Regions from separate parts of the Noviherbaspirillum sp. L7-7A genome, predicted to be linked through region 2. Evidence: predicted binding sites of a transcription regulator. Region 2 holds the regulator's gene; each other region holds the start of a gene.
The links. Region 2 encodes sigma-54, which starts transcription at its own class of promoters, with help from an activator protein. Its sites were predicted from a motif close to TGGCANGNAANCTGCTTT; they were not measured.
Positions count from the first base shown of each region.

Region 1: nirB (nitrite reductase large subunit NirB) is a predicted target of sigma-54. The motif match lies at 3,651-3,668, and genes of this name have one in related genera.
Region 3: KTQ42_RS14390 (TorF family putative porin) is a predicted target of sigma-54. The motif match lies at 4,004-4,021, and genes of this name have one in related genera.
Region 4: pepA (flocculation-associated PEP-CTERM protein PepA) is a predicted target of sigma-54. The motif match lies at 3,879-3,896, and genes of this name have one in related genera.

Region 1 is NZ_JAHQRJ010000001.1:47,787-52,835, reverse strand. Features, by position in the region: gene KTQ42_RS00275 (nitrate reductase) at 1-768, opposite strand, end outside; gene nirD (nitrite reductase small subunit NirD) at 765-1,112, opposite strand; gene nirB (nitrite reductase large subunit NirB) at 1,148-3,586, opposite strand; gene KTQ42_RS00260 (nitrate/nitrite transporter) at 3,859-5,049, shown strand, end outside.
Region 2 is NZ_JAHQRJ010000001.1:3,744,616-3,749,664, reverse strand. Features, by position in the region: gene lptB (LPS export ABC transporter ATP-binding protein) at 1-430, shown strand, start outside; gene KTQ42_RS17105 (RNA polymerase factor sigma-54) at 443-1,927, shown strand; gene raiA (ribosome-associated translation inhibitor RaiA) at 2,003-2,371, shown strand; gene KTQ42_RS17095 (hypothetical protein) at 2,521-2,754, shown strand; gene KTQ42_RS17090 (enoyl-CoA hydratase/isomerase family protein) at 2,953-4,053, shown strand; gene KTQ42_RS17085 (deoxyguanosinetriphosphate triphosphohydrolase) at 4,093-5,049, opposite strand, start outside.
Region 3 is NZ_JAHQRJ010000001.1:3,155,260-3,160,308, forward strand. Features, by position in the region: gene gshA (glutamate--cysteine ligase) at 1-807, opposite strand, end outside; gene amt (ammonium transporter) at 1,266-2,795, opposite strand; gene glnK (P-II family nitrogen regulator) at 2,806-3,144, opposite strand; gene KTQ42_RS14390 (TorF family putative porin) at 3,162-3,938, opposite strand; gene KTQ42_RS14395 (accessory factor UbiK family protein) at 4,173-4,427, shown strand; gene KTQ42_RS14400 (GGDEF domain-containing protein) at 4,483-5,049, opposite strand, start outside.
Region 4 is NZ_JAHQRJ010000001.1:2,723,885-2,728,933, forward strand. Features, by position in the region: gene KTQ42_RS12420 (ThiF family adenylyltransferase) at 1-306, opposite strand, end outside; gene KTQ42_RS12425 (class I SAM-dependent methyltransferase) at 546-1,220, shown strand; gene KTQ42_RS12430 (N-acetyltransferase) at 1,267-2,031, opposite strand; gene KTQ42_RS12435 (GNAT family N-acetyltransferase) at 2,076-2,954, opposite strand; gene pepA (flocculation-associated PEP-CTERM protein PepA) at 4,017-4,844, shown strand; tRNA gene KTQ42_RS12445 (tRNA-Gly) at 4,999-5,049, shown strand, end outside.

The DNA.
Region 1 (5,049 bases), 3.7 Mb from region 2:
GTCGATCAGGCCTTCCCACAGGCAGATATGCAGCAGGCCGTTGAACAGGGCCACATCGGTGCCCGGCAGGATCTGCAGGAACAGGTCGGCATCGCGCGCGGTGTCGGTGCGGCGCGGGTCGGCCACGATCATGCGCAGGCCCGGATTGACGCGGCGCGCCTCCTCGATGCGGCGGTACAGGATGGGGTGGGCATACGCGGTGTTGGAACCGGCGATGAACAGCAGGTCGGCATGGTCGATGTCTTCATAGCAGGCCGGCGGCGCGTCGGCGCCCAGCGTCTGCTTGTAGCCCGCCACCGCGCTGGACATGCACAGCCGCGAATTGGTGTCGACATTGTTGGTGCCGATCAGGCCCTTGGCCAGCTTGTTGAAGACATAGTAGTCCTCGGTCAGCAGCTGGCCGGAGATATAGAAGCCGATGCTGTCGGGGCCATGGCGGGCGATGGTGTCGGCGATGCGGCGCGCCAGGAATTCCTCGGTCTGCTGCCATGAGGCGGGACGGCGTTCCTCCGAGCGCGTTTCGCGCAGCTCCGGATAAAGCGCCCGCGCCTGCTGCTGCAGCAGCGGATCGGCGCTCAGGTGCAGCGTGCTGCCCTTGGTGCACAGCTTGCCGAAGTTGGCGGGATGGTCCGGGTCGCCGCGCACGCCCAGCACCCGCTGGCCATCGCTTTGAACAATCACGCCGCAACCCACGCCGCAGTAGCAGCAGGTGGTCTTGGTTTCCTTCAGGCCGGCGGCGACGAATGGGGGATGGGAGAGTGCATTCATGCGGCTTCATCCACCGTCGCGTTCAGTTCCGCGACGTCCAGGTACACCTGGCCATCTTCCACCTTCACGCTGAACTTCTGGGTGCAGCCCTCGTCCGGCGCCACCGCGCAGCCGGAGCCCAGTTCGATGCTCCAGTTATGCAGCGGGCACGCAACCCGCTCGCCAAACACGATGCCCTGCGACAGCGGTCCGCCGCGATGCGGGCAGCGGTCCAGCAGGGCAAACACGGCATCCTCGCTGTTGCGGAAAATCGCCACGTCGGGCTGCGTTGCCCGCTTGACGACCCGTGCGCCAAGCACGGGAATGTCTGCGACGCTGCAGACGGCTTTCCATTGATTCGACATTGCTGCTTCCTTTGATGGCTACTTTGGTGTGAGGCTCACACCGTCAATGGCGTGAACTGGCGGGCATCGACCTGGGCGCGGTCGAACTCGTGCCACGGGTCGGGCAGGCCGTCGAGCGAGAACAGCAGCCGCTCGTACAGGGCGCGCCGGCCCTCGTGGTCTTCCAGCACCATCTTCTTCACATGGTCCAGCCCCACCCGCGCCAGGTAATGCACGGTGCGCTCCAGGTACCAGCCCTCCTCGCGGTAGAGCTGCAGGAAGGCGCCGGCATATTCGAGCACTTCCTCATGGGTCTTCAGCTTGACGAAGAAATGCGCAACCTCGGTCTTGATGCCGCCGTTGCCGCCGACATAGATCTCCCAGCCGGAATCGACGCCGATCACGCCGACGTCCTTGATGCCGGACTCGGCGCAATTGCGCGGGCAGCCCGACACCGCGATCTTGACCTTGTGCGGCGAATACATGCGCGCCAGCGCCTTCTCCATCTGCTGGCCGAGAAGCGTCGAGTTCTGGGTGCCGAAGCGGCACCACTCGGAGCCGACGCAGGTCTTGACCGTGCGCAGGCCCTTTGCATAGGCCAGGCCGGACGGCATGCCGAGGTCCTTCCACACCGCCGGCAGGTCTTCCTTCTTCACGCCCAGCAGGTCGATGCGCTGGCCGCCGGTGACCTTCACGGTGGGGATCGCATACTTGTCGACCACGTCGGCGATGCGGCGCAGGTCGGCCGCGCTGGTCTCGCCGCCCCACATGCGCGGAATCACCGAGTAGGTGCCGTCCTTCTGGATGTTGGCATGCGAGCGCTCGTTGATGAAGCGCGACTGCGGGTCGTCGATGGCTTCGTGCGGCCAGGTCGAGATCAGGTAGTAATTGATTGCGGGTCGGCAGCTGGCGCAGCCGTTGGGCGTGCGCCATTCCATGAAGCGCATTACGTCGGCCACGGTCAGCAGCTTGTTCTGGCGGATCGCGTCGCGCGCTTCCTGGTGGGTGTGGTCGGTGCAGCCGCACATCGGCTTGGCCTTGGTGGCAGCCGAGTAGTCGCCGCCGGCGGTAAACATGATGATCTGCTCCACCAGGCCGGTGCAGGAGCCGCAGGAGGCCGAGGCCTTGGTGTGCTTGCGCACGTCTTCCAATGTAAACAAGCCCTTTTCCTTGATGGCGCTGACGATGGCGCCCTTGCACACGCCATTGCAGCCGCAGACTTCGGCGCTGTCGGGCATGGCGGCTGCCATGGTAAAGCCTTCATGGCCGGTGTCGCCGGGGCGGCCGGTGTTGGCTTCCCCGAACATCAGGCTGTCGCGGATCTCGCCGATATCCTTGCCTTCGCGCAGCAGCCTGAAATACCAGCTGCCATCGACCGTATCGCCATACAGGCAGGCGCCGACCAGCTTGTCATCCTTGATCACCAGCTTCTTGTAGACGCCGCCAAGCGGGTCGGACAGCACGATTTCCTCGGTGCCCTCGCCGCCCATGAACTCGCCGGCCGAGAACAGGTCGATGCCGGTGACCTTGAGCTTGGTGGACGTGACCGAGCCCTGGTAGCGGCCGATGCCGAAGCTGGCCAGGTGATTGGCCGCGACCTTGGCCATCTCGAACAGCGGCGCCACCAGGCCATAGGCGGTGCCGCGATGGTTGACGCATTCGCCCACCGCGTAGATGCGCGGGTCGTAGGTCTGCATGGTGTCGTTGACCACGATGCCGCGGTTGCAGTGAATGCCGCTGGCTTCGGCCAGCGCGGTGTTGGGACGGATGCCCACGGCCATTACCACCAGCTGCGCCGGCACTTCCAGGCCGTCCGTGAAGCGGATCGCCTGCACATGCCCGTTGTCGTCGCCCACCAGTTCCTGGGTGTTCTTTGCCAGCAGGAACTTCAGGCCGCGGTCTTCCAGCGACTTCTGCAGCATCTTGCCGGCGACCGGATCGAGCTGGCGTTCCATCAGCCAGCCGGGCAGGTGCACCACCGTCACATCCATGCCGCGCAGCTTCAGGCCATTCGCCGCTTCCAGGCCCAGCAGGCCGCCGCCGATCACCACCGCATGGCTATGCTTCTCGGCCGCCGCGATCATTGCATTGGTGTCGTGGATGTCGCGATAGGAAATCACACCTGCCAGGTCGCGCCCCGGCACCGGCAGCATGAAAGGCGTGGAGCCGGTGGCCAGCAGCAGCCGGTCGTATTCGGCCACCGTGCCATCCTCGGCCACCACCATGCGGCGGGCGCGGTCTATCCTGGTGATCTTCTTGCCAAGATGCAGGGTGATGTTGTTCTGCGCATACCAGTCGACATCGTTGAGCATGATGTCCTGTATGGTCTGCTCGCCGGCCAGCACCGGCGAGAGCAGGATGCGGTTGTAGTTGGCATAAGGCTCGGCGCCGAATACCGTGATGTCGTAGATGTCTGGCGCGATCTTGAGCAGTTCTTCCAGAGTGCGCACGCCTGCCATGCCATTGCCGACCATGACCAATTTCAGCTTCTTCATTAAAGCCCTTTCCTGTCCATGGCTTCTCCATTAAAGCCATTTCAGCATCTGATGGCGCTTGCAGGATGCAAGACCAGTGCCAGCCAGGCAGGCGCCACAATTCACCGCAATAGCCCATAAACCGCACCGCAGGCGTGCACAGGCCTGAGTTTGATGGTGCATCGCACACCGAGGCGGCACCGGCGTTTCATAGACAAAAGCGGATGCACGAAAATCGACTGGCATATCCCTTGCATGGTGCAGCCCGCCTTTTAACGCCGATTGGACGCATCATGCAAAAAACCTCATTCTGGAAAGCCGGGCATACCCCAACCCTGCTGGCCGCCTTCTTCTACTTCGATCTCAGCTTCATGGTGTGGGTAATCCTCGGCCCGCTGGCCGTGCAGATATCGAAGGATCTCGGCCTGACCGCGGCGCAAAAGGGCCTGATGGTTGCCACGCCGCTGCTGGCAGGCGCTTTGCTGCGCATCGTGATGGGCGTGCTGGTCGACCATCTGAAACCCAAGAAGGCCGGACTGATCGGCCAGCTGGTGGTGCTGGCCGGCCTGACCTGGGCCTGGCTGGGCAAGCTCGACAGCTACCACAGCATGCTGACCCTGGGCATCCTGCTCGGCATGGCCGGCGCCGCCTTCGCGGTGGCGCTGCCGCTGGCGTCGCGCTGGTATCCGCCCGAGCACCAGGGCACGGCGCTGGGCATTGCCGGCGCCGGCAATTCAGGCACCGCTTTCGCCGCCCTGTTCGCGCCGGCGCTGGCCATGGCCTTCGGCTGGCAGAATGTGTTCGGCCTGTGCCTGATCCCATTGGGCGTGGCGCTGGCGGTCTACCTGATCTTTGCCAAGGATGCGCCGTCTGCACCGCCGCCGAAGTCGCTGGTGGAATACCTGCATGTGCTGAAGGACAAGGACGCCTGGTGGTTCATGTTCTTCTACGGCGTCACCTTCGGCGGCTTTTCCGGGCTGGCCTCGTCGCTGGCCATCTACTTCAACGGCCAGTACGGCCTGTCGCCGGTGACGGCCGGCTACTTCACCGCCGCCTGCGTCTTCGCCGGCTCGCTGGTGCGGCCCCTGGGCGGACGCATGGCCGACCGCATCGGCGGCATCAAGACCCTGTCCATCATGTACCTGCTGGCCGCGCTGTTCCTGTTCATCGCCAGCTTCGGCCTGCCCTCGGCGGCGATGGCCGTGGTGGTGTTCGTGCTGGCGATGCTGGCGCTGGGCACCGGCAACGGCGCGGTGTTCCAATTGGTGCCGCAGCGCTTTCGCAAGGAGATCGGCGTGATGACGGGACTGGTCGGCATGGCCGGCGGCGTCGGCGGCTTCTATCTTGCCTCCAGCCTGGGCTTTTCCAAGCAGATGACCGGCAGCTATCAGCTGGGCCTGACCATCTTCGCCTCGCTGGCCCTGCTGGCGCTGGTCGGCCTGTCGGTGGTGAAGGGCCGCTGGCGCACCACCTGGGGCAGCGCG
Region 2 (5,049 bases):
GGAGCTGCAGCGCTACGAGGGCAAGCCGCTGTCGAAGGAGCAGATCGCGAACCGGCTCAATGCCCTGCTCTCCGAACTGCAGATCGAAAAGCTGCGTGACAACCAGGCGATGTCGCTGTCCGGCGGTGAACGCAGGCGTGTAGAAATCGCGCGCGCCCTGGCCACCAGCCCGCGCTTCATCCTTCTGGACGAGCCCTTTGCCGGCGTCGATCCGATCGCCGTCATCGAAATCCAGCGCATCGTGCGTTTCCTCAAGGAGCGCAATATCGGCGTGCTTATAACGGACCACAATGTCCGCGAGACGCTGGGCATTTGCGACCATGCCTACATCATCAATCAGGGCGTGGTGCTGGCCAGCGGCCGCCCGGACGACATCATTGCCGACGAGTCGGTGCGCCGCGTCTATCTCGGCGAGCACTTCCGGATGTAAGAAAAGGCACAAATGAAACAGACACTTCAACTCCGCGTATCCCAGCATCTTGCGCTGACGCCGCAACTGCAGCAGTCGATCCGGCTGCTGCAGCTCTCAACGCTGGAACTGCATCAGGAACTGGAACAGATCCTGTCGGAGAATCCGCTGCTTGAACGTCTGGATGATCCGCTTGACCATTCGATCAGGCTGCTGGCCGACGGCTCCGTCAGCAGCGCACCCACCTCCACGCCAAGCAGCGACGCACCCGCTTCCGATGCCGCCCCTTCCGCGGAAGGCGAAGGCGGCTTCGAGGCCGGCGAAGGCGGCGGCGAAAGCAGCGATAGCGGCGCCGATGCCGACTGGAGTTTCGACGACGTTGCGCGGACGTCCAAGGCGCCGGAAGACGACGACGCCCGTCCCCAGATGGAAGCGCATGAGCTGACCCTGCGCGAGCATCTGCTGGAACAGATGCGCGTGACCGTCCAGAATCCGCGCGACCGCGCACTGGTTGAACTGGTCATCGATGCGCTGGATGACAACGGTTATCTGACCGAGCCGCTGGAGGAGATCCACGCGCGACTGCCGGAGGAACTGGAAGTCGAGATCGAGGAGCTGTCGATGGCGCTGAAGCTCTTGCAAAGCTTCGACCCGCCCGGCGTCGGCGCGCGCGACGCGTCGGAATGCCTGGCGCTGCAGATCAGGCGCATGCCCCGCGTTCCCATGGTGACGCGCCGCACCGCGCTGCAGATCGTCGAGAAGCACTTGCAGCTGTTTGCCCAGCGCGACTTCAACAAGTTGAAAAAATCCCTGGACTGCGACGAGGAGGACCTGCGCGAGGCCCAGGTAGTGATCCGGCAATGCAATCCGCATCCTGGGGCCATGTTCGCCAGCGACGCATCCGACTATGTCGTGCCCGACGTGATCGTCAAGCGCGGCAAGAACGGCTGGCAGGTGACACTGAATCACGAGGTGATGCCGCGCCTGCGCGTCAATGCGCTGTATGCCAACATCCTCAAGCAGAGCAAGGGCGAAGGCTCGATGAGTTCACAGCTGCAGGAAGCGAAATGGCTGATCAAGAACATGCGCCAGCGTTTCGATACCATCCTGCGCGTGGCCCAGGCGATTGTGGACCGCCAGCGCAATTTTTTCTCTCATGGCGCCGTGGCAATGCGACCTCTTGTGTTACGAGAAATAGCTGATACACTGGGTTTACACGAAAGCACCATCTCGCGTGTGACAACACAGAAATACATGCTCACGCCGCATGGCATGTTCGAGTTGAAGTACTTCTTTGGCAGCCATGTTGCAACCGATGCAGGCGGCGAAGCCTCATCGACTGCAATCCGGGCGTTGATCAAACAACTCATAGGAGCCGAAGACCCGAAGAATCCATTTTCCGATAGTCGCATCGCAGAAATGCTGGCGGAACAGGGTATGGTCGTGGCACGCCGTACCGTCGCAAAATATCGGGAAGCCCTGAAGATCCCTCCAGTCAACCTGCGCAAGTCCTTGTAGTTTTTTGCAGCATGTAACTCGCTGACATGTTTCATCTTCAGTGAAACCTCTGCCGGCCTTTCACAGGAGCGTAGTATGAATCTCACCATCAGTGGACATCATCTCGAAGTGACTCCCGCAATTCGTGAATACGTGCAAGGCAAGCTTGAGCGGATCAAGCGCCATTTCGACCATGTCATTGATATAGCGGTCATCTTGGCCGTTGATAATCTCCCTGAGAAAGAAAGGCGCCAGCGCGCCGAGATCACCCTGAGGCTACGGGGCAAGGATGTGCATGTGGCCAGCATTGCGCAGGACCTGTACGCCGCCATTGATACGCTGATCGACAAGCTCGATCGCCAGGTCTTGAAATACAAGACCAGGATCCAGGACCATCAGCATGCCGGCATCAAGCGCATGATCGAGGAAGATAGTGACGGCACCGCGGCGGCACCGGCTGCCTGAGCCACACAGCGCATTCCCGTAAAATGCATGAACGCAGGGCGCTCCAAGCGCCTTGCATAAAAAACCACAGTTCGAAAATACTGTTTATACATACAGTACTTGTGATACATTAACGCCATGTTCAACGTTTCTGCCCTGGAGAAGACGTCATGGCGCAATTCAATACTACCGCAAGCAATCCCCTTTACCTCGATCAGGCACCAGCCGGCTTCATGCTGCGCGTAGGCCGCCGAGAAATGCGGATCCGCCGCGAAGTGCGGAAAAATCAATACAGCGTCAATCCCATCATTGATTGCCGCCCTGGCGATGATCCCGGCCACCTGCAAATGCTGCTGTTCAATCGCTGGACTGTGGTTCTGGCCAAGGCAAGCGCAGCACATTAAATTTCTGCAGACCGGTATCCGCACGCTCGGAGGCCGGTTCACATCAGGCTGCGTTTCCTGAATGTTGCTAAACTATGCACCTTCATTAACGCGCCTGACAACGAAGCACAAGGGAATTTCCTGGAGACGGCCGGCACAGGTGGTCTGGCTTTAAGGATGGCAAAGGCATTTTTGTCAGGCGCTTTTGACCAGGCCAATATGAGCGGACACCTTACCGGCACAATAAGAAACCATATCGGTTTCATGACCCTTGATCGGGCCAAGGCATTGAATGCCTTATCGCTGGACATGATAAGAGCGCTCACTGCGCTTCTGCGTGAATGGCAAGCCAACGAGGATGTCTTCGCAGTCGTCATACGATCAAGCAGCCAACGGGCTTTCTGTGCGGGTGGCGACATCCGGTTCTTTCATGAAGTCGGCACGGCGGGTCCCGCTGGCGGCAGCGCATTGCTGGAAGATTTCTTCACCGAAGAATACGCACTGAATCACCTGATTCATCATTACAGCAAGCCATACATTGCGCTGATGGACGGGATTGTCATGGGCGGCGGCATGGGAATATCGCAAGGTAGCGCACAGAGCCAGTTACGCATCGTGACTGACAAGACCGCGATGGCGATGCCTGAAGTGCATATCGGTCTGTTCCCGGATGTAGGCGGCGGCTATTTCCTTTCCCGTCTGCCAGGCAAGCTGGGCGTGTGGCTGGGGCTGACTGGACAAACCATCGCCGCCGCCGATGCGCTCTACGCCGGACTGGCCGATCTCTTTCTTCCCTCGGCCGCACTGCCGGAACTGCTGACCATGCTTGAGACGGAGCCAATGGCAAGCGGCAAGCAGATTACGGAAAGAATAAGCCGCTTTGCAGCGCCCTATCGTTCCGAAGCCGATCCCGAGAACAGCATGCTGGCCCGGCAGCGGGCGGAAATCGACCGTCACTTCGCGCATGACAGCATCGCCGCCATCATGACTTCGCTTGCGGGCGATAACAGTGACTTTGCAGACAAGTCATTGAGCGCGATGCATCGCGGTTCTCCTTTGCTGCTGTGCGTGACGCTGGAGCAGTTGCGACGCGGTGCCACGCTGTCAGTGGCCGATTGCCTGCGCATGGAACGCGTGATGATCCGACGCTCGTTCGAAGGCACCGAAGTGCTGGAAGGCATACGGGCGCGGGTGATTGAAAAGGACAATGCGCCGCGCTGGATGCCAGCCAATGTGGCGGAAGTCAGCGCCGAGCAGGTCAGCGCCTATTTCGTGGAGGCCTGGCCTGATTACGCCCATCCGCTACGCGATCTAGCCTGATTGAATTACTTGCCCGCCGTGCCATCGCGCACGGCGGCTTCAGGTTTCCTCGATGGCAAACAGGCGCCTGTGTTCACGCATTGCATAACGGTCGGTCATGCCCGCTATGTAATCCGAGACGCTGCGTGCCTGCAAGGCAGTGTGCTGCGCTTCATCCACGCCAGCATCGCGCGCAAGCTGATAGGAAGGCGGGAGAAGCGCCGGTTCCTGCATGAAGATGCTGAACAGCTCCGTCACGACGCGACGCGCCTTGCTGGTCATGCGGTTGACCTGGTAATGCTGATACAGGTTCTTGCGGAGGAAGCGCTTGAGCAATAGCGCTTCGCTGCGCATGCTTTCTGAAAAGGCAATCAGGGGGCCGGCAATCCGGACTTCCTCGACGCTTTGCACACCGCTGGCGCGTATGCGCTCCCTGGATGTATCGATCAGATCGATGATCAATGCATTGATCATCCGGCGCACCGTTTCATTAATGGCGCGGCGTCCACCGATTCCTGGGAACGCAGCTTCCGCCTCGCGCTTGTGACGAGCGAAGAAATCGATGGTTTCCAGTTGTTCTACCGTCAACAGGCCCGAGCGCAGTCCGTCATCGATATCATGGTTGTTGTAGGCAATTTCGTCGGCCAGGTTGGCCAGTTGCGCTTCCAGCGTTGGCTGCTTCTTTTCCAGAAACCGCTTGCCGATGTCGCCAAGCTCCGCGGCATGCGCGGCAGTGCAATGCTTCAGGATTCCCTCGCGCGTTTCGAACATCAGGTTCAGCCCGTCGAAACCGCCATAACGCTGTTCGAGCATATCCACCACGCGCAGGCTTTGCAGATTGTGCTCGAATCCGCCGTAGTCCTTCATGCAGACATGCAATGCATCCTGGCCGGCATGGCCAAATGGCGTGTGACCAAGGTCGTGCGCCAGCGAGATCGCCTCCACCAGGTCTTCATTCAAACGCAGGTTGCGCGCAATCGAGCGGGCAATCTGCGCGACTTCGATGCTGTGCGTCAG
Region 3 (5,049 bases), 590 kb from region 2:
CTTCTTGCGGATCTTGGCCAGCACCGCGTCGACGGCCGTCGCCAGCGCGTCCTCGCCCACCCGCTCCTGGAAGTCGACCGGGCCGACCTTGGCGAAATACGGGTTGAGCATCCATGGATCGACATCGATCAGCTTGGCAAACTTCTTCACCACGTCGTCGTAGGCGGAGAAGTGATTGGTCTTGCGCCGCACCGCCCAGCCGGCATGCAGCGGCGGCAGCACGTTCTGCTCGTGCAGGTCTTCCAGTATCGGCGGCAGGCCGGACGACAGGTCGTTGTTCAGCAGGATGGTGCAGGGATCGAAATTCTTCAGGCCGACGCGGCGGCCATTGGCCAGGATCTCCAGCGGTTCGAGCGTGAGCGTGCCCCCGTCGGGCAGGTTGATCGGCGTGGGCTCCTTGATGGTTTCATCCAGCGTGCCGAGGCGGATGTTCAGGCCGGTCTGGCGGAAGATCTGCATCAGCCGCGCCACGTTCTGCAGGTAGAAGGTGTTGCGGGTATGGCGCTCCGGGATCATCAGCAGGTTCTTGGCGTCCGGACAATACTTCTCGATCGCCGCCATCGCCGCCTGCACCGCCAGCGGCAGCATCTCGGGCGAAAGGTTGTTGAAGCCGCCGGGGAACAGGTTGGTATCGACTGGGGCGAGCTTGAAGCCGGCATTGCGCAAGTCCACCGAGCAGTAGAACGGCGGCGTGTGCTCCTGCCATTCCAGCCGGAACCAGCGCTCGATGGCGGGGGTGGCGGCCAGGATTTTCTTTTCGAGATCGAGCAGCGGGCCGTTCAGGGCGGTGACGAGATGCGGAACCATGGTGAACTTTCTTTACATTACGTCTACAGTGACGCAGATTCTAGCGGGATTCCCGGCCCAACGCCGGGTGGCAGGACAAGAAGTGTGCGGCCAACTGCGAGGAGAATGGGGGCGAACGGCCGTTTTTAAAAGGCGGGGAACAAAAAAAGCGCGGGGGTTCGCGTTTGCTGGATGGGGCAGTGGTTGCGCGTAATCCCTGGGGCAGTGGTTCCGCGTAATGCCCCTGCGCGGTATTACGCCCTACAAAGCCATCCCCGGGCCGCATAGAGGTCGTAGGGTGCATTACCCGAAGGGCATTGCACCATGGGTCGCACAACAAAACAGTCATGTCGGCCCCTTGCTTGTTCGACCGGCGGTGGAATGTCCCTTGGGGTATTCCACCCACAAAACGAGCATAAAAAAAGCGCCCCCGTGGGGCGCTTGAGGGGCCGCGGCGCGGCCAGGGAGGTACGACAGGATCAGGCGTGATAGGCGGATTCGCCGTGGCTGGTGATGTCCAGGCCCTCGCGCTCTTCCTCTTCCGGTACACGCAGGCCGACGATCAGGTCCACCAGCTTGTAGGCGATGAAGGACACGACGGCGGACCAGACCACGGTGGTCAGCACAGCCTGCAACTGGATCCAAACCTGGCCGGAGATCGAATACTCAGGCGACACCGCGTTGGCGACATAGTCATAGATGCCGCTGCCGCCCAGCGAGGGCGATGCGAATACGCCGGTCAGCAGGGCGCCCAGGATGCCGCCCACGCCATGCACGCCGAACACGTCCAGCGAGTCGTCGGCGCCAAGCATGCGCTTCAAGCCATTGACGCCCCACAGGCAGATGATGCCAGCCAGGAGGCCGATCACCAGCGAACCCATCGGGCCGACGAAGCCGGCCGCCGGGGTGATGGCAACCAGGCCGGCCACGGCGCCGGACGCGGCGCCCAGCATCGAGGGCTTGCCCTTGGCCATCCACTCGCCCATGGTCCAGGTAACGACGGCGGCTGCGGTTGCCAGCATGGTGTTCAGGGTTGCCATGGCGGCCAGGCCGTTGGCTTCCAGGCCGGAGCCGGCATTGAAGCCGAACCAGCCCACCCACAGCAGCGATGCGCCGATCATGGTCATGGTCAGCGAGTGCGGCGCCATGGCTTCACGGCCGTAGCCGATGCGCTTGCCGATCACGAAGGCACCCACCAGGCCGGCGATGGCGGCATTGATGTGCACCACGGTACCGCCGGCGAAGTCGAGCGCGCCCTTCTGGAACAGCCAGCCCGAGGCAGCGGTGGCGGCTTCAGCGGCGGCGGCGTCGGTATAGGCATCCGGACCGGGCCAGAACCAAACCATGTGGGCGATCGGCAGGTAGGAGAAGGTGAACCACAGCACGGTAAACAGCAGCACCGCGGAGAAGCGCACCCGCTCGGCGAAGGCGCCGATGATCAGGCCGCAGGTGATGGCGGCGAAGGTGGCCTGGAAGGTCACGAAAGTGAATTCCGGCAGGACCACACCCTTGCTGAAGGTGCCGGTCACGGTTTCAACTGTCATGCCCTTCAGGAACAGCCTGTCGAACGAGCCGATGAAGCTGCCTCCCTGGGTGAACGCCAGCGAATAGCCGTAGATTGCCCACAGCACCATCACCAGAGAGAACACCGTGAAGACCTGCATCAGCACCGACAGCATGTTCTTGGAGCGGACCAGGCCGCCGTAGAACAGTGCCAGGCCGGGGATGGACATCATCGCTACCAGAATGGTGGCAACCGTCATCCAGGCGACATCGCCCTTGTTGGGCGTGGGTGCTGCAGCGGCTGGCGCTGCGGCTGTGGCAGGAGCCGCTGCGGCGGGCGCAGCCGCGGGAGCGGCCGGCGCCGCGGCTGCCGGTTCAGCGGCGGCCTGGGCCACCACGGTAGCCGGTGCCTTGGCGGCGTCATCGGCGGCAAACGCCGAGTGACCAAAACCGATGGCGCACATCAACATGCCAGCGGCGAGCAGTTTTGCAAATGGTTTTTTCATGTTGTCATCCTTACAGCGCTTCTTTGCCGGTTTCACCCGTACGGATACGCACCACCTGCTGGAGGTCGTAGACGAAAATCTTGCCATCGCCGATCTTGCCGGTGCGGGCGGCGGTCTCGATTGCTTCAATGGCCTGCTCGACGATGTCATCGTCCACCGCGGCCTCGATCTTGGTCTTGGGCAGGAAATCGACCACATACTCGGCGCCGCGATACAGCTCGGTATGGCCTTTCTGCCGTCCGAATCCCTTGACCTCCGTGACCGTGATTCCCTGCACGCCGATGGCGGACAGGGCTTCACGCACTTCGTCAAGCTTGAAGGGTTTGATGATGGCGGTGATGAGTTTCATGGGAAGCTCCCGGGGTGTCAGAAGGTTTTCGAGATCGACAGCACCGCGCCGGTGTTGCCTACCCGCTTGGTGCGTCCATTGCCGTCGGCAACGGTGTAGAGATCCTTGTCGGCGTCGGTGCCCACGACGGCCAGGCCGACGGTAGCAAAGCCGAAGTCACGCGCCACGCCGATCTTGTAGTCGTTGTAGTTGAAGTCGCCGTAATGACGCACCCACTGGCGGCCTGCGTGCAGCGTCAGCGTGGTCTTTTCCGCAACCTCGAAGGTCGCGTTCAGGTCCAGGTAACCCGAACCCTTGGAATTGCCGCGCGGGATGGCGGCGGTGTTGTTGTTGAGGCCGAAGAAGTCGGTCAGGCCATAGCTGTACTTGGCCGAGAACCACTTGTAGGCGCCGGCGAAGTAGACTTCGCCGTTGTTGTATTTCTCGCCCGTGTTGCCCACCTTGGCAGCCGGGTAATAGTAGTAGAGCAGGCCGATGTCGGCGGTGAAGTCAGGCATCACCTCGAACTTGTAGCCGCCGTAGAAATCCATTTCCAGGCCGGCGCCATTGTTGTACTGGTTGCCGCTGACGTTGGAGTTCCAGTTGCCCAGATAGAATCCGCTGCTATGGGCATAATCGAAGCCGCCCTGCACTGCCGGCTGCTTGAACGTCTGCGAAATGCCGCGGAAGCGGTAGTCCGAGGCCACCGTCACATTGCCGGTGAAGGTATGCTCGGGCGTTGGCGCAGCGGTTTGCGCATGAACGGACATGGACAGGGCACTCAGCACTGCGGCAGACAGAATCAGCTTTTTCATGAAATTCCCTTAAAGTTATTGGAGCGTTACATTCTTTTGTTTTGTTCAGGTACTCTGCATACGCATTAGCATGAGGCGTGCCAGCAAGCCTGACATGGGCGATTCCGCTATGTAATTGCCCACTTGATGGTCCTGTATGATTCAAAACAATCGACTTCCGAACGCACCAGATTGAAGCGCACCGGGAAAGTGCGCACCAAATAAGAGCGCCCCACCTATTCATCAAGGAAAATCATGAACAGATCCAATTTTTTCAACGACTTGCAAAGCAAGATCGGCCAAGTCATCGATAATTCGCCCGCGAAAGATTTGGAAAAGAATGTCAAGGCCATGCTGAGCCAGGGTTTCTCCCGCCTCGATCTGGTGACCCGGGAGGAATTTGACGTGCAGATGCAGGTACTGGCCAAGACCCGGGCCAAGGTGGATGCGCTGGAAGCGCGCCTGGCCGAGCTGGAAGCCCTGCTGAGGGACAAGCAGGGCGGCGCCTGAGCGCCTTGGCCACGGACCTCACGATGCAGGCTGGGCCGGCGGCTGCCGTGCCCGGTCAGATGCAATACCGGTTCCGGCCGGCGGACTTTGCCTGATACAGCAGGCTGTCCGCCCGCTGCATCAGCGCCGTCCAGTTGCGCTCGGTTTCCTGGGGCTGCAGCACGGCAAAGCCCATGCTGACCGTCACCGGAAGATTGTCGCGGAAGCGGTAGCGCCTGACTTCGCCCAGCAGGCGCTCCGCCAGCATGGTGACGCCTTCCCGGTCCATGCCGGGAAAGATAATGCAGAACTCCTCGCCGCCATAGCGTCCGACGATATCGATGTTGCGGCAGGTGTCCTTCAGGATATGGCCGATGTCGGTGATCACATGGTCGCCCGCATCATGGCCCAGCTGGTCATTGATCTTCTTGAAATGGTCGATGTCGATATAGGCCACTGCCAGCGGCCGGCCCAGCCGCTGCGCCACGTCGATCTCGCGCTTGCCGGCCGCCACGATGGCGCGTCGGTTGTAAAGGCTGGTCAGCTCGTCATGCGTGGCCATCTGGTGCTTCTCGGCCACCATGCGCTCGAAGTAAAGCAGCAAGAGGGCCATGGCGAACAGCAGCGTGCTGACCATCGGGAT
Region 4 (5,049 bases), 1.0 Mb from region 2:
GACCCGGATGTCCGCCGTGGGATTGATATCCCTTGCCATGCGCGCCAGCGTGTCCGACTTGGGCTGCCCCACCGTGGACATCATCGCGCCTGCCTGGCGGTTGAAGTTGTGCACTTCGAAATGATCGAAGTCGGCGATGGTGAAGTTGCCTATGCCCAGCCGGGCCAGCGTCAGCAGATGTCCGCCGCCTACGCCGCCCAGCCCTGCGATCGCGGCACGCGCGTTGCGCAGCCGGCTTTGCTCATCGACGGTGACCCAGCCGATATTGCGCGAGAAGGCCTGCGAATAATTGAATTCAGTTTGCATGATGAACGACTGCGGTACTGCAAGGCAGTGGTCGGCTCAAGGCCTTGCCGCATGCGTCGAAAACGTGAAAGGAGGAAACTGTACCAGAAAAAAAGCGTCTATCAGTCAGGGCTTTGACTTAGTCCCACACTAACCCGACGGTTCTCGACGATGATTCTTGATAGTTGTCAAATGTCATCTTATAGTCGGGCTCCGATTCCCGGCATCCAACCCTGCAACAGCAAGAACAGGAAGGCTTAATGAGCACAGGCAAAACCCGCGACGAAATCGCAGAAGCATATTCCTCCGAGCCATGGTGGTATGACCTGCGCGGCTTCTTCATTCTCACATTCGCCTACAACAGCACCATCAATACCCAATTGCGTTTCTTCGGTCCGCATTTCGGGCCGAACCATCTGGAGGTGGCATGCGGTACGGGCACGCTGCTGGAGCTGGTGCTCAAATGGCGGCGCTGGAAGAGGATGAAGCCGGTGAAGGTCACCGGCATCGACTACGCTCCCTCGATGCTGGCTGGCGCGAAGAAGCGTTTCGCCAAGGACCCGAATGTGACGATCCAGCATGCCGATGCCGCCGACCTGCCCTTTCCGGATGCATCGTTCGACACCGCCAATATCGCCAACTCCATCCACTGCTTTCCGACCGTGGACGGCGCGCTGCGCGACATTCACCGGGTACTGAAGCCGGGCGGCACGCTGGCGGCCAATGTGCTGCTCTATCCCGATGGCTTGCCGCCGCTGCGCTGGGCGGCCCAGCGCATCAACGACTGGGGCATCAGGAAAGGGATCCTGTATAGCCCCTTCGAGGAACATGACATCCGCCAGCGCCTGATTGCCGCCGGCTATGAAATCTCGCGCGAGTTCAAGTCCGGCAATACCTGGAATGTGGTGGCGCGCAAGCCGGTGAAGCCGGCATAGAGGGTTGCCATGGATCCCGGGAGAGATCCATGGCACGCCTGAACGTTCAGCCCAGCGACACCAGGCGGCCGTGGATGCCGGCCTCTTCGCGGGGCGAGAAGAAATAGGGGTAGAGCGAGCGGGTGGTGTCGGGGTTGTCGCTGGTGCCGCCGTACTTGTGGATCTGCTCCTCCACATAGCCGATGTCCACCCACAGCAGCACCGCCGGCGCATTCACGCGCGGATTGGTGCGGATCTCGCATTGCCGCCTGAAGCCCAGCATGGTTTCGTAGAAGCGGCGGTGGCGCGGATTGACTTCGATGAAGACGTCGGTGCAGTTATGCATGCGCCGGCCGTAGATGAAGACGATGTGGAACAGCGAGGCCAGCGCGAATTTGGAGCGGATATCCGGATCGAACGCCAGCTTGGTCAGCTCGCACACCTTGCCGCCCGCGTTGCGTCGCTTGTCGATCTCGGGCTTGAAGATCTCGTCGGCCAGCAGGCCTTCCTCGGAATCGATGCCAAGGGTCACCGTGCCGATGACCTTTTCCTTGTCGGAAGCGGTCAGCGTGATGCGGGACGGGCTGGCCTTGACCTGATGCGCGCTGCCATAGCCGCGCCACGCATACATCTTGTTGATCAGCATCGAGGCTGAGTTGCGGCCGCTCTCGGTGTCGGCCAGGCGGATGCGGAAGTTCTTCTGCTCGATGACGAGGTCGTCGGCATCATCGGGAATCGCGGTACTGTCCAGGCCAAGGGCATGCACATCGCCGATCAGTCCATTGCCGTCGGGAGCATCCAGCGATTTGTTCGGTCCGATCTTGCCGGACATCAGATGGGGAATCTATTAGATGATCGCCGGAGTTCCATGTTTCCCTAATGCGATAGTGTCAAACTTTCCACCGAAGTGGCGCCTCTGCTTGCCTGATAAATTGCCGCCAGCGCATTGACTGCGTTGGCATTGCCCTGGTCAGTATGCAGCACTGCCAGTTGCCTTTCAATTGCTGCCTTGTTCTGCTTCTCGCTGATCGGGCAGAAGAAGTAGGGGTACAACGATTTTTCAGCATTGTCATGGCTGCTGGTGCCACCCATCTTCTGGATCTGCTCCTCGACATAATCGGTTTCAACGCACAGCAGGTAAGCGGGCGCATTGACCCGTGGATTCATCTTCTTGGGGCCATGCTTCTTGAAGCCCAGCATGCGCTCGTAGAAACGACGATGCCGCGGATTGACTTCAATGAAGATGTCGGTGCATTTTTGCACGCGCCGCAAGTAAATGAAAATAATATGGAATAGCGATGCTAAAGCAGTTTTGGAACGTGTCGTAGGATCAAACGCAAGCTTCGTTAATTCACATACCTTGCGGCCACGCGCGCGGTAGGCATCGACCTCGTCCTTGAAGATTTCATCCGCCAGCAGGCCGGAGGGGGAGTCGATACCGAGGGTGATCGTGCCGATGACCTTGTCCTCTTCGGAGATCGTCATGGTGACGCGGTGAGGATTTTCCTGCAGGGGATTGTTTACTGTATAGCCACGCGATGCATACATCCTGTGTATCAGGGAGCTGGCATGACTACGCACCGTTTCGGTGTTGGCAAGACGGATCTGGAATGTTCTTTCGTCAACATCAAGTTCATGAGCATCTGTCTCGTCGGGCTGTTCGGCGCGTACTTGCCTGATCGTTACTTCGGGCTGTGCATCCTGGCCATTCAGCTCGTGCTCCAGATAGGTCTTGCTTTCTTGATAGTCAAACACTGTACAGGCTCCTCGTCACAAATATTACTCGATAGAAAATAGTTGCTGAATTAAAAAATTACCCTGCGAACAAGGTTTTGACTAAATGCAACACGCGAGATTAGAAGGGGGTGCCGCCAATAGGTTCGCGAAGTGCAAAATTAGGCGACGAACGGCATGTTTTTCCCTGAATAAACTATTTAAATGACATCAAACACGGGTAAAAAGGTGATTTCGGCATGCATAGGCTGGTATGCGCGACAAGATGAAATGCACGTCAAGTCCGCATAGCTGACAGATTTACAATGTCGTTTCAGGCTGATTTTGTTAAACCGTAGTCAACAAGACTTGCCGAAATCGCTACTTATGCAGAAGAACATTTAAGAAAACCATGCCTCCATAATGAGGCAAGTCGAAAAGCCAGACTGTCTGGCGTTTGCCAAACGTGCAAGTCAGAACTATTTACTATGCCGGATCAGGCCGTCGGCAGACGCCTGTGCAAGACAATCGCGGCACTAGTCCTTATAAGATGTCGGTTATTTTTTTCGTACTTGTTGCCTAACCGGTTTTCCTCTCCCCACCGCTTCCCTGGCTCGGCCAGACCCCTCTCCCGTAGATACAACCTTTTAGTTTCAAGCCCCTCTGGTACAGCAATTATTAATCCAGTGCCGGACGAATTCGGGCGTTGAGAATAATCAATTCCCAAGTTGATTTCTTTGCGCTTAAACAATAATTAAGTTTCACGCGAAATTTAATGAAATTTATCAACTATTTCATTAAAGAAAGCTTTTACCAAAAGAAACCATTTAATTTTGTAATTCTTACAAGAAACGATTATTCTTGGAAATATTAATTGTTTGAACTTTGTCGATTATTTTTACACAGCTCAATTTCATTTAGGAAAATAACTTATTAACTCTTTGAAAATAAAGGATTATATTTAGTTGGCACACTAAATGCTATGTGTTGAAAGTCGGACAATAAGTTAAAAATATAAAACGAAAACACCACGACTTTAGGGGCTAATCCAATGCAGGGGAGGCTCGGAAAGTTGATTACATTTAACACTCTCGGAGAAACAAAATGAAAAAAATGGTTAGCAAGACTCTGGTAGCAGCTGCAGTCACCGCAGCTCTGGGCGTTTTCAGTTCCGGCGCAATGGCGCAAACAAACTTCCCTGATTTCGTCGTGAATGAAACGATCGCCGGAGGCACCTTGACCGGCATTACCGCAGACAAGATCACCGGCAACTACACCGAAGTAATCACCTTCTCCGGCAACACCTTCCAGGCTTCGCTGCTGTGGAACGCCGGCCAGTTCGTCGCCAACAACGGCACCACGCCGGTTGCATCGAATCTCAGCCCCACCGGCGGTACCGCTGCCCAGTACGGCATGTATGCGCTGTACCAGGCTACCGGCACTTTCACCCAGTCCGGCGGCGTGACCACGTTCAACTTTGCGCCTAGCGCCGGCAGCAGCCTGCGCCTGTTCCTCGATCCGAACTCGAACACCACCTTCGGTGCACCGGGATCTGGCTCGGTGGCATGGACCACGGGCGCCTCCGGCGACGATATCCTGATCGCCAACGGCACCCCGACGACCGGCCAGGGTACGCTGGACCCGAACCTGCCGACATGCGGCACTGGCATCAACTGCGGCAGCTTCGGCGCGACGTCGACCTTCGCGCTGACCGCTTCCGGCAGCCAGTACTTCACCTCGCCGAACCCGTTCTACAACGTGTCGTTCCAGTCCGGCCAGCTGAACAACTTCACACCAGCCGGCACCCAGACGATCAACGGTTCCCTGGACGTGGTGTTCAACAACGCCGTGCCTGAGCCAGCAAGCGTTGCTCTGATCGGTCTGGGCCTGATGGGCCTGGGTCTGAGCCGTCGTCGCAGCAAGAAGGCTTAAGAAGCAACAGAAGGACACTTGCCAGCGCAGCGCGGTGGCAAGCCGGTAACAGGAATCCATGACTGGCAACAGTCATGGATTTTTTTTTGGAGAAGACGTTGATGGCAAGCCGGTTTGCCTGCCGTTTCGGAAATTGCGTAAAATGCACGTTCCCGCGGGTGTAGTTCAATGGTAGAACGAAAGCTTCCCAAGCTCTAGACGAGGG